Regions from separate parts of the Bacillus sp. JJ1562 genome, predicted to be linked through region 1. Evidence: riboswitches for the same ligand, from Rfam matches in the RefSeq annotation. Region 1 holds a riboswitch; each other region holds the start of a gene.
What was found. Region 1 has a riboswitch for S-adenosylmethionine ahead of V7097_RS21180 (cyclase family protein). Riboswitches for the same ligand answer to the same signal wherever they lie in the genome.
Positions count from the first base shown of each region.

Region 2: another riboswitch for S-adenosylmethionine. It lies ahead of V7097_RS05575 (PLP-dependent aspartate aminotransferase family protein); the one in region 1 lies ahead of V7097_RS21180 (cyclase family protein).
Region 3: another riboswitch for S-adenosylmethionine. It lies ahead of V7097_RS05865 (methionine ABC transporter ATP-binding protein); the one in region 1 lies ahead of V7097_RS21180 (cyclase family protein).

Region 1 is NZ_JBALOQ010000044.1:44,779-48,973, reverse strand. Features, by position in the region: gene V7097_RS21190 (sodium:solute symporter family protein) at 1-50, shown strand, start outside; gene V7097_RS21185 (DMT family transporter) at 207-1,100, shown strand; SAM riboswitch class I at 1,192-1,293, shown strand; gene V7097_RS21180 (cyclase family protein) at 1,384-2,136, shown strand; gene clpP (ATP-dependent Clp endopeptidase proteolytic subunit ClpP) at 2,281-2,856, opposite strand; gene V7097_RS21170 (RNA polymerase sigma factor) at 2,888-3,598, opposite strand; gene V7097_RS21165 (pirin family protein) at 3,772-4,195, shown strand, end outside.
Region 2 is NZ_JBALOQ010000008.1:18,250-22,444, forward strand. Features, by position in the region: gene xylB (xylulokinase) at 1-1,347, shown strand, start outside; SAM riboswitch class I at 1,450-1,556, shown strand; SAM riboswitch class I at 1,836-1,948, shown strand; gene V7097_RS05575 (PLP-dependent aspartate aminotransferase family protein) at 2,046-3,845, shown strand; gene V7097_RS05580 (AMP-binding protein) at 4,056-4,195, shown strand, end outside.
Region 3 is NZ_JBALOQ010000008.1:79,678-83,872, forward strand. Features, by position in the region: gene V7097_RS05850 (branched-chain amino acid ABC transporter permease) at 1-100, shown strand, start outside; gene V7097_RS05855 (ABC transporter ATP-binding protein) at 112-876, shown strand; gene V7097_RS05860 (ABC transporter ATP-binding protein) at 869-1,567, shown strand; SAM riboswitch class I at 1,751-1,856, shown strand; gene V7097_RS05865 (methionine ABC transporter ATP-binding protein) at 1,944-2,957, shown strand; gene V7097_RS05870 (methionine ABC transporter permease) at 2,947-3,618, shown strand; gene V7097_RS05875 (MetQ/NlpA family ABC transporter substrate-binding protein) at 3,649-4,195, shown strand, end outside.

The DNA.
Region 1 (4,195 bases):
ATACAGGCAAAGACGAAAAAAAGACTGACAATGCAAATAAAGCAGGGTAACATTACAAAAACAGAGGATCTCGTAACTGAGATCTTCTGTTTTTTTTTATCTACATAATCCATTCAATGACAATTTCATTGTTAATAGGTAGAATAGTTCGTAAAGGATATTTAGGGACAATACACCTGTCCCCATGACCCATTAGGAGAATGAATATGAAGGCGAAGTTTATTTTTATTGTAGTGATGCTGATCTTTGGTAGCATTGGATTGTTTGTGAAGAATATTGATTTGTCGTCTAGCGAAATTGCTCTGTTTAGAGGAGCAATTGGTAGTTTGTTTTTAATTGGTGCTAGTTTTCTAGTTAAGCAGAGGTTTTCTTTCAAAACGTCGAAGCGGAATCTTGTACTACTTCTATTATCTGGCGCAGCTTTGGGTTTTAACTGGATTTTTTTATTTGAGTCTTATCGTTATACTACGATTGCTAACGCCACTCTGAGCTATTATTTTGCTCCAGTGTTTGTGATGATTTTGGCACCATTTTTATTGAAGGAAAAATGGACTTGGATGAAGGGACTTGGGATTACACTTGCATTTATAGGGTTACTATTGGTCGTTAATCCAGGGGGTGAAGCGCCCATAGATGCTAATAACCATTCTGTTGGTATTATGTATGGATTATTGGCTGCTGCTTTCTATACAAGTATGATTCTTCTTAATAAATTTATTAAAGACCTATCAGATTTTGAAACTACCATTATGCAGCTTTTGACTGCTTCGATTGTCTTGTTTCCATATGTCCTAGCAACGCAAAGCTTAGATTACTCAGGATTGGGACTGCAATCTCTCAGTCTACTATTTATAGTTGGAGTAATTCATACTGGGGTCGCGTACTTACTCTATTTTTCAGTATTGAAAAAATTAAAAGGGCAAACTATCGCGGTATTAAGCTATATCGATCCCATTTCCGCTGTGATCATGGCAGCTATCATTTTGAATGAAAGTATGGGCTTTGTACAAATTGTGGGTGGAGTCTTAATATTGGGGTCCTCTTTTATCAGTGAGATTGATTGGAAAAGATTACGAAAACCAAAGAGGCATTTGATATAGTTCTAGGTGCAGAAGGTTTTTTTAAGATAATGTAGTTGACAATTAATTTATTATGGTCTAATGTTTATATATAATTTAATATTTCAAAATTTTCTTATCTAGAGAGGTGGAGGGACTGGCCCTTTGAAGCCTCGGCAACAGACTTTTTAAAGTACTGTGCCAATTCCTGTAGCAAGATGCTAGAAGATAAGAAGAGCGGTACTTTCATATATCCATTCAACCCTCTTCTTATTTTCAAGAAGAGGGTTTTTTATATATTAAAATTTATTTAAGAGGTGATTGTATGTCAACAGTTAGTACAGAAAATGAATTATTAAAAGCATTTGAAACTCTGAAAAGTAAAGAGTGGGTTGATCTGACACATACTTTTGGTCCAGATTCTCCTCATTTTTCCGCTTTTCAAGATGCTGAATTTAAAACACTTTTCACTCATGAGGATGGCTTTTTTGCACAAAGCTTCACATTTCCAGGACAGTATGGAACCCATATTGATGCACCAATCCATTTTGTTCCTAACCAACGCTATTTGGAAGATCTAGAGTTAAAAGAACTTGCTCTACCCCTTGTGGTGATTGATAAGTCAAAGGAAGCGGAAAAGAATCATGATTTAAGTCTAAGTGTTGATGACATTCTGAAGTTTGAAGAAGAACACGGAAAAATTGAAGCAGGTACATTTGTGGCGTTGAGGACAGACTGGAGCAAGCGTTGGCCAAATAAAGAGGCATTTGAAAATAAAGATTCTGATGGTAATAGTCACGCTCCAGGTTGGGGAATAGAGGCCTTAAAGTTTTTATTTGAGGAAAGAAATATTAAAGCTGTTGGACACGAAACGTTTGATACAGATGCGGCTATTGATTTTCGAAAGAATGGTTCACTTATTGGAGAATACTATGTGCTTGAGCAAGATACATTTCAAATAGAATTATTGACTAATCTTGATAAGGTACCTGCAAAAGGAGCAGTTATTTTTAATATTTGTCCAAAACCTGAAAAAGGATCAGGATTTCCAGTACGTTCATTTGCTATTTTGCCATAAGTGGGACGGGTCCCTTGTCCTACAACGCATATTAAGAAGAGCAATGGGCGAAATTGAAGTATATTGTTGATATTTCAAAAGAGATTTGGGGATAAAAGGGAAAGCGAACACTATGATGGGTGTTCGCTTTTTTTAAAAAATCAGTTATACAATTACATCATCAATAATTCCGTATTCTTTTGCTTCTTCCGCACTCATGTAAAAGTCTCGATCTGAATCTTTTGCTACTTTTTCAACAGGTTGACCTGTACGATCTGAAATGATTTGATTGACATGTTCTCGAAGCTTAAGAATTCGTTTTGCAGAAATTTCGATTTCGGTTGCCTGACCGCGTGCACCACCTAAGGGCTGATGGATCATAATTTCACTGTTTGGGAGGGCGAATCTTTTCCCTTTTGTTCCGGCTAGCAAGAGCATTGCCCCAAAGGATGCAGCCATTCCTGTACAAATCGTCCTAACATCTGGTTTTATATATTGTATCGTATCAAAAATGGCAAAACCAGCACTTGTTGAACCTCCGGGACTGTTAATATAAAGAGAAATATCCTTATCAGGATCATCAGCAGCTAAAAATAGTAGCTGTGCAACCACACTATTAGCAACTGCATCATTTATTTCATCACCAATCATGATAATTCGATCTTTTAATAGCCTCGAGTAAATATCATATGAGCGTTCCCCTCGACTTGATTGTTCAATAACATATGGGACTGTATTCATTTTGATAACCTCCTTATTCGCTTGCACCTTATTATGCAGCCATAGAGACAGTGCTTGAAGGAAGTTTGAAGAGACGTGATTTTTGCATAGTACAAGTTGGACTTATATTTTTTGATAAAGAACGGATAGAAGGAATGGTCCTAATTAATATGGATGGATCTTGAGTTCTAAAAGTTTCATGAAATACTTTTTGAATTTGCTCACGATCTTCCTCTATCCAATATTGCTCAATAAGTGAATTTCCATCTTTTTTCTCCATTCTCTGTTTTGCACGATAAATGGCAGCTTTAACAGCAGTTTCATTTGTATTTAATAGCTTAGCTATTTCAGATATTTGAAACTGAAACCCTTCTTTTAAGACAAATATGACAGCTTGCTTTGGAGTTAACTTATTTATAAGCTGTTGTACAGCCTCAAAGCGCTCTTCAATGTGAACGGAATCATCATATCCATCATCAGGAATAGCTTCAAGAGACTCTTTGTTACGTTTTCTTACAGTGTCTATCCATTCATTTCGAGCAATTTTATTCAATAAAGCTTTCGAGATAGTAGGTTGGTGCTTATAATGTTTCCAGGCTTTTATCAATGATTCCTGCACGAGATCATCACCATCCCAGCTATTTTGGGAAATAAATTGACAATATCGTCGAAGCATCGGATAGAGTTCATGAAGATGTTCTTCAGTAAAAAGTTCCTGATGTTCTTTAAAATCCTCTGATCCATTACAAGGCTTGCTATGCAAAACAATCACTCCTTCAACGCGTCTCTACTTTATAAACGAATGTAAGATTATCAAAAGATACGGGGTAAAAAATATTTATTATTTATTTTAATTATATGTATGATAAAAGTCTGGAACAAGAAACGATTAGTTTGATTTGTTATAATATACATAAAACAAAAGGTGGCTATTCGATGTTACGAAAACTTTCTGCGGAAAAGCATTGGCAACCATTCAAGGGGCCATTTACAATTACACGAATTCAGCCAGGCGATATTTTAGAGGAGAACGAGGATTTTTCATTTGGCCCATTAAGCATTATCGATCATGCTGTAATGAAAAAGGGATTAACCATCAAAATGCATGAGCATGTGAATGATGAGATTTTGAGCTATGTATGGAATGGTACGATGCATCATAAGGATTCAACTGGTTTGGAGGCACCCATTTCTCCTGGAAATTTAATGATGATGAATGCGGGAAAAAGCTTCTGGCATGAAGAAAAAGTGAAAAATGATCATGTCGAGATGCTTCAAATTTTTGTTCGACCACGAAATACAGATCTCGAACCAACTATTCAATTTCATGAAAAGCCCAATCGAAATCGGGATTGGTATC
Region 2 (4,195 bases), on a different contig from region 1:
GAAAAGACAACTGCTGGTCTTAAAGAACTTGTTGAGCAATTTGATGGCGACGTCAATGATATTGAAGGAATAAGCTTTTCCGGACAAATGCATGGACTTGTTCTACTTGATAATGAAAACCAAGTATTGCGGAACGCGATTTTATGGAATGATACAAGAACTACAAAGCAGTGTGAGGAAATCTATGAGGCTTTCGGAAAGGAACGTCTTTTAGAAGTCACAAAGAACCCAGCATTAGAAGGTTTTACTTTGCCGAAAATTCTTTGGGTAAAAGAAAATGAGCCGCAGGTTTTCGAACGCTCTAACGTATTCTTGCTTCCTAAGGATTATTTACGCTACCGTATTACAGGTGGTGTACATATGGAGTATTCTGATGCAGCGGGGACATTGATGCTAAATGTGTCAAAACGTGAATGGAGCAAGGAAGTGTTAGAGACTTTTGGTCTCGAACCGAAATTCTGTCCACCATTAGTCGAATCCCATGCTTTTATTGGTATGGTTACCTCTGAATTTGCGGAAGTGACTGGTCTTTCTAGGGAAACTAAGGTTTTTGCTGGAGGAGCTGATAATGCTTGTGGTGCAATCGGTTCAGGCATTTTATCAGAAGGGAAAACCCTTTGTAGCATCGGAACTTCAGGTGTTGTTTTGTCTTATGAAGAGCGCAATGACCTTGATTTCGAAGGCAAGGTTCACTACTTCAATCATGGTGAGGAAAATACATATTATACGATGGGCGTGACTCTTGCGGCAGGCTTTAGCTTAAGTTGGTTCAAGGATACTTTTGCAAAGGACGAAGCTTTTGATCATTTTTTAGAAGGTGTCGATGAAGTGCCAGCTGGTAGCAATGGTCTATTATTTACTCCTTACATCGTTGGGGAGCGGACCCCTCATGCAGATTCAAACATTCGAGGCAGTTTTATTGGTATTGATGCATCCCATGAACGAAAGCATTTTGCACGTGCAGTTCTTGAAGGTATTACATTTTCGTTAAACGAGTCCATTGAGATTTTTAGAAACAGTGGAAAAACAATTGATACCATTATTTCAATTGGTGGCGGTGCGAAAAACGAAACTTGGCTACAAATGCAGGCTGATATTTTTAATGCGAAAATAGAAAAATTAACTTCTGAACAAGGTCCTGGAATGGGGGCGGCAATGCTTGCTGCATATGGATCTGGCTGGTTTACCTCATTAAAAGAGTGTGCCGGTGCATTCCTCGAAACCTCCAAAACATATGAACCAATTCCAGAAAATGTGGAGGCATATCAGAAGCTATTTGCAATCTATCAACAGGTTTATACACAAACAAAGACACTAAATGAAAGATTGAAAGAGTTTAGGAAGTAAAAACGTAACCCTAGTTAGATTATTTAAAACTTTATAAAAATCCATTGACTAAATCATCTAAAATGTTTAACATTTCTAATATATAGTCAAATAATGCAATTCTTCTTATCAAGAGAGGTGGAGGGGCTGACCCTGTGAAACCTCGGCAACCAGCATTTGAATGCACGGTGCCAAGTTCAGAGGAAGTATTTCTATTCCGAAGATGAGAAGGCGGTCGTATGATGAATGTGTATATTCTTGCACCCCTTCTGTATTCTTACAGAAGGGGTTTGTTATTTTTACCAAAATCTGCGCTTATCAATAAATTGCGAAAGAAAATTGGGTGGATAGGATGCCACATTTCCTTGTTGTAACAAGAAATAGGGTGGCGTCAATTTTATAAAAAAATAAATTTTTCAAAAAATACATTGACTGAAAAAACAAACTATTCTATAATACTTTATAAAGTTGAAGAATTAACGTATTAGTGCGTCAATTTAATAAAAGATTTCTTATCCAGAGAGACTGAGGGAACAGGCCCGAAGAAGTCCGGCAACCTTCAAGTGAAAGCTTGAAAAGGTGCTAATTCCTGCAGATGCGCTCAGCATCTGAAAGATAAGATGAGGCCCCCTCTTCTTATGTTGAGGGGGCTTTTTATTTACATAAAGTAAGTACTTATCTAGCAAATTTGTAAAAATATAAATTTGGAGGTCAAAATAATGACAAAACAATATGAAACGTATGATGATGAGACGATACTTTTACATGGAGGTCAATCACCAGATCCGACAACTGGTTCACGAGCAGTACCAATTTATCAAACAAGTTCATTCGTATTTCATAATACTGACCATGCTCAAAGTCTTTTTAGTCTTGATGAGTCAGGGAATATTTATTCTCGTATTGGTAACCCAACTGTTGATGTGCTTGAGAAACGAATTGCGTTATTGGAGGATGGTGTCGCAGCTGTAGCAACATCTTCGGGAATGGCCGCGATTGCTCTCTCCATCATGAACGTTGCGGAAGCAGGAGATGAAATTGTAGCAGCTTCAAATTTATATGGCGGAACTTACAATCTTTTCGCTGTTACACTACCGAAATATGGAATTAAGACTCATTTCGTTGATCCAACAGATCCTGAGAATTTTAGAAAAGCTATTACGCCGAAAACAAAGGCTGTATTTGCTGAAACCATTGGAAACCCAAGCTTGCATGTATTAGATATTGAAGCAGTATCAGCAATTGCACATGAAAATGGAGTACCGCTCATTATTGATAACACATTTGCATCACCATATCTATGTAAACCAATCCAATGGGGAGCGGATATTGTGATTCACTCCGCAACAAAGTGGATTGGCGGACATGGGACAACGATTGGTGGAGTTGTAGTTGACGGTGGACGTTTTAATTGGAACAGTGAGAAGTTTCCAGGTTTTACTGAGCCAGATTCAAGCTATAACGGAATTCGATATGCGAATGAATTCGGGACTTTAGCATTTAGTACAAAGCTTAGAGTTCAGCTTTTAAGAGACTTTGGTTCATCTTTAAGTCCACATAGTGCATTCCTATTGATACAGGGTCTTGAAACATTACACCTGCGTATCGAAAAGCATAATGAAAATGCATTACGTGTTGCAAATTTCCTAAAAGAACATCCTTCGGTCGAATGGGTATCCTACCCTGGTCTTGAAGAACATCCAGCCCATGAGCTAGCAACCAAATATTTACGAGATGGTTTTGGTTCTATCGTAAACTTTGGTATTAAGGGTGGTAGGGATATTGGTAAAAAGGTTATTGATAATATTGCATTATGGTCACATGTGGCAAATGTTGGTGATGCGAAATCACTTATTATCCACCCTGCATCAACAACCCACCAGCAGTTAAGTGCGGAAGAGTTAGTAAAAACAGGAGTTAGTGAAGAGTTAATCCGACTATCGGTTGGAATTGAATCATACCGTGATTTAGTAAATGATTTGGATCAGGCATTTTATGAAGCGACAGGAATTTCATCAAAAGGTGAACAAAAAGGCGATACAGCGGTTAACGATGAGGGAGTAATACGCTGGGCACTTCAATCTACATTTATTCGCGAAGAGGTTGAAGGAAAGGAAGTTCAGCGCGCCAAAACAATTGCTGTCGTTGGTCTAAGTGGAAATCCAGCCCGCCCAAGTTACAGACTTGCACGGAAAATGCAGCGTCTTGGTTATAAAATTATACCTGTTAATCCAAGAGAAACAGAAGTACTTGGAGAGCAGGCATATCCAGATCTAACTTCTATTCCGTTTAAGGTTGATATCGTTCAAGTATTCAGAAGTCCTGAAGCGGCGATTGGCGTAGCGGCAGAAGCAGCAAAAATACAGCCAAAAGTTTTCTGGCTCCAAGAAGGTGTTATTTCCCCTCGAGCAGTTGAGGTTGCTAAAGAAGCAGGCCTTGAGGTTGTTCAAAACAGATGTACCTATAAGGAAGCACAGCGTATCAGAGGTTCAATTGTGACTTATGCATGCGAAATTTAACTTTTATTATTGAGAATTCCCCTACCACTAGAGGTAGGGGATGATTGTAAATGAATCTATTAAATTATGAACTAAGGGATGAGTGTAGCGAGAAGAAGGCTACAGCTTACTAGAATCCAAGGTTCTATGGGAGCCAAGTGAAACTTGGATCTCACAGTAAAATTTGATGAAGTTTTCCCAAAAGGTCGGTTTTCCGCTCCTACCTTATGAATGCTTTCATCGCTGGTCGATTGGCAGGAATTATGTCAAAATGGAAGCTCTCATCTGGAGTTTACTCGAGTCCCTTTCAATCATCCTCTTTTCATCCTTTATACGTCGGGGACTACTGGCTTACCAAAGGCGGTTTTAAT
Region 3 (4,195 bases), on a different contig from region 1:
GTTCTCAAGGCTTACCCAAAGCTTGTTTAAAGCGAAGCCTCAACCTGTAAAGGAAGAATATATCGAACCCATTAAACAGCAATCAAAAATAAATGGATAGGGAGGACAAAGATGACGACGATTCTTTCAATACAACATTTATCAAAGCATTTTGGTGGGTTAAAAGTAATCGAAGATATTACATTAGCGGTTTCTGTTGGCGAACGTGTTGGACTAATCGGACCCAATGGTGCCGGAAAGACAACCTTTTTTAACATGATTGCGGGAGACTTGAACCCTAGTGGGGGGACAATTACTTATTTTGACCAGGATATAACGAAGGTTCCTAATTATAAACGGACGGAAAATGGAATCGTTCGTACTTTTCAGAAAAATAATCTGATGTTTGGATTAACGGTTAAGGAGAATGTTCGTCTCGTATTGCAAAAAATGAGAAAAGAGCATACTCAATGGTGGAAAAGTGTCAGTCTTAAAAACTACAGTGAACTTCATGAAGAAACAGATGCACTTTTACATGAATGGGGCCTTGAACAATATAGTAACATGAAGGTACAAGAGCTCTCTTATGGGGTTCAAAGACAAATTGAGATTGTCATGGCGATTGCCGGAAAACCGAAGCTTCTCCTTTTAGATGAGCCGACTGCAGGTATGTCACAGGTTGAAACCGACCAAATTATTGCGCTGATTAATAAACTACCAAAAGAAGTAACGATCTGTATGATTGAACATGATATTGATGTGTTGTTCGGTAATATGGACCGGGTGATTGTCCTTCATACTGGAAAACTCATTGCGGATGGCACACCAGAAGCTGTTCGTGAAAATGAAGAGGTAAAGGAAATTTACCTCGGTCGCGAGGAGGCTGCACATGCTTAAACTAAAAGAAGTTAATAGCTTCTACGGTTCCAGTCACATTCTTCATGGTATAAATCTCGAGGTGAAACAAGGGCAGGTTGTAACTCTGCTCGGAAGAAATGGCATGGGGAAAACAACAACGATGCATTCCATTATTGGCTTTGTAAAAAAAGTTCAAGGGGAAATCTTATTTGAAGGTCAAAATATGGCCTCACTCCAAAGTCACCAAATTGCCAAGAAGGGAATTGGAATTGTCCCACAGGGTAGAAGAATTTTTCCGAACCTAACTGTGACAGAAAATCTAACCGTTTTCGCTGATTTCAAAAAAGGCGATTGGAACCTAGAGAAGATCTTTCACTACTTTCCTCGTTTAAAGGAACGTGAAAAATCGCATGCGGGAACCCTTAGTGGGGGGGAACAGTCGATGCTTTCAATTGGTAGGGCATTGATGAGAAATCCGAAAATCCTGCTGCTCGATGAACCGACAGAGGGACTATCCCCATTAATGGTTGGAGAAGTTATGGATGTTCTCTTAAAATTAAAAGAGTCCGGAATGTCGATGCTTTTAGTTGAACAAAATATCTCAACGGCATTACGAATCGCAGATGATGTGTATATTTTAAGTAAGGGGAAGGTCGTCTACCACGACAATCCGGAAGAACTTAAAAACAATATGGATATCGCTTATCATCATTTAGCCTTAAGCAGCTGACAGTTGCCCTTCCCATTCTCGGAAATGGGCTTTTTAATATCCAATAAACTTTTTTTGAAAAATGTAACCATTGAGATAATAAAGATGGAAGCGTTTAACACTTGGTAGGTAGTGTTATAACGTTATTGACAAAAAACTAATAAACTAGTAGTATCTTACTATACAAATTAAAGAAAATTTTCAAACTTATCCAGAGCGACCGAGGGACTAGGCCCTACGACGTCCGGCAACCCCCATTAAGGGAAGGTGCCAATTCCTGCAGAATGATTTTCATTCTGAAAGATAAGTCGAGATAAATCCTTGTATTTCGATGCCTCTTTCAGTGTGAAGGAGGCATTTTTGCGTTAAAAAATAGAGTAACAAAAGAGGTATTTATATGATTGAAATTCGGAATCTTTCAAAGATATATAAAACAAAGAATGGGACTGTCACAGGTGTTGACAATGTGTCATTACAAATAGAAACCGGAGAAATCTTTGGGATCGTTGGATACTCAGGAGCCGGAAAAAGTTCCCTCTTGCGCTGTATCAACCTGCTCGAACGACCAACCTCAGGAAATATCTTAGTCGATAGAGTAGATCTCACTTCCCTGAAAAGCAGTGAATTACGTTCCGCGCGTTTGAAAATCGGAATGATTTTTCAACATTTCTATTTAATTAGTCAAAAAACAGTTTTCGAAAACATCGCGTTTTCCTTAATGGCTGCTAATGTACCAAAAGATCGAATCAAAAAACGAGTTGAAGATTTACTTGAGATGGTAGGGCTTTTGGATAAAAAGGATGTCTATCCATCACAGCTAAGTGGTGGTCAAAAGCAAAGGGTAGGGATTGCGAGAGCACTAGCAAACGATCCAAAAGTGTTGCTTTGTGATGAAGCAACTTCTGCACTGGACCCAACAACAACAAAATCAATCTTAAAGCTTTTAAAAAAGATTAATAAAGAACTTGGGATTACGATTGTCCTCATTACCCATGAGATGGATGTTGTGAAGGAAATTTGCAACCGTATGGCGATTATGCAAGACGGAAGGGTCATTGAAGAAGGTTCTGTTTACGATGTATTTGCAAGTCCGCAAACTGAATTAACGAAGGAATTTATTGAAAGTGTAGTTTCCTTTGAAATTCCTGAAGTTATCCTCGATTCATGTGAAGGGCCGATAGTGAAGGTTATGTTCAAAGGAAATGTTGCTGGTGAGGGTGTTATTTCAGATATGCTTCAGACCTTCAATGTAAAGGGGAATTTCCTACATGGTTCCATTGAATATATTCAAGACACACCGCTTGGTATTTTTATCATGGAGTTAAGGGGTAATAAAGAAGAAATAGAATCAGCAGTGAACTTTATTGAAGAACGTGCTGCACAAGTGGAGGTGTTACGTGATGGGAATTGATTTTAATCATCTCGTGGAGCTTCTCCCTGATATTAATACAGCGTTTTTTCAAACCATCTATATGATTGCTATATCATTACTTATTGCTGTAGTAATCGGACTTCCAGTGGGGATTTTTCTATATGTAACCGATAAAGGGTTATTTTTAGAAAACAAAGTGGTTCAAACTGTTTTAGGATTTGTCGTGAACCTAATTCGTTCGATTCCGTTTATCATCTTGCTTGTCGCATTGATACCAATCACGAATTTCATCGTGGGTACGACGATTGGGCCAACGGCAGCATCTGTTTCACTTTCAGTCGCAGCAATACCATTTTTTGCGAGAATTGTGGAAACAGCTTTACGGGAAATTGACCGAGGTGTAATCGAAGCTGCAATTGCAGCGGGTGCAACGCCTTGGATGATCATTAAAGATGTGTTGCTTCTTGAAGCAAGATCAGGAATTATTTCCGGAATCACACTAACACTCATTAGTTTAATTGGATTTTCAGCCATGGCCGGCACTGTCGGTGGTGGAGGAATTGGGGATTTAGCGATCAGATTCGGTTATTATCGCTATGACAATACCATCATGTTTGCAACAGTATTAATCTTAATTATTTTAGTTCAAGTCATCCAACTCCTTGGCGACTACATCGCGAAGGTAGTAGATAAAAGATAATAAACAATAATTAGAAAGAAGGAAGAAAAAATGAAAAAATGGTTAACAGGTATTATTTTACTTTTAGTTGCATTTGTGGTTACAGCATGTGGAAGCAGTGCAAGCAATGGAGATGAAGGTAGCGAATCTGCTGCGGAATCAAAAGATATTAAAATTGGCGCAACAGCTGGACCATACAGTGACATGGCGAAAAAAGCTCTTAAGCCAGGTCTAGAAGAACTGGGATACACAGTAGAAATCGTTGAATTTAGTGACTATATCCAACCAAACAAAGCATTAGATAATGGAGACATTCAAGCAAACTTATTTCAACACACAATATACCTAGAAAACTTTGAAAAAGAGAACAACATGGATTTAACAGCTTTAATTAATGTTCCAACAGCACCAATGGGAATTTATTCAAACGTTTATAAATCAATTGATGAAGTAAAAGAGGGTTCAACTGTAACTCTTCCAAATGACCCTACAAATGCAGCGCGTGCATTAAACACATTACGTGATGCTGGTCTTATTACAATCGCTAAGGATGCTGATCCTTTAACCGTTTCAGAAAAAGACATTGATGAAAATAAAA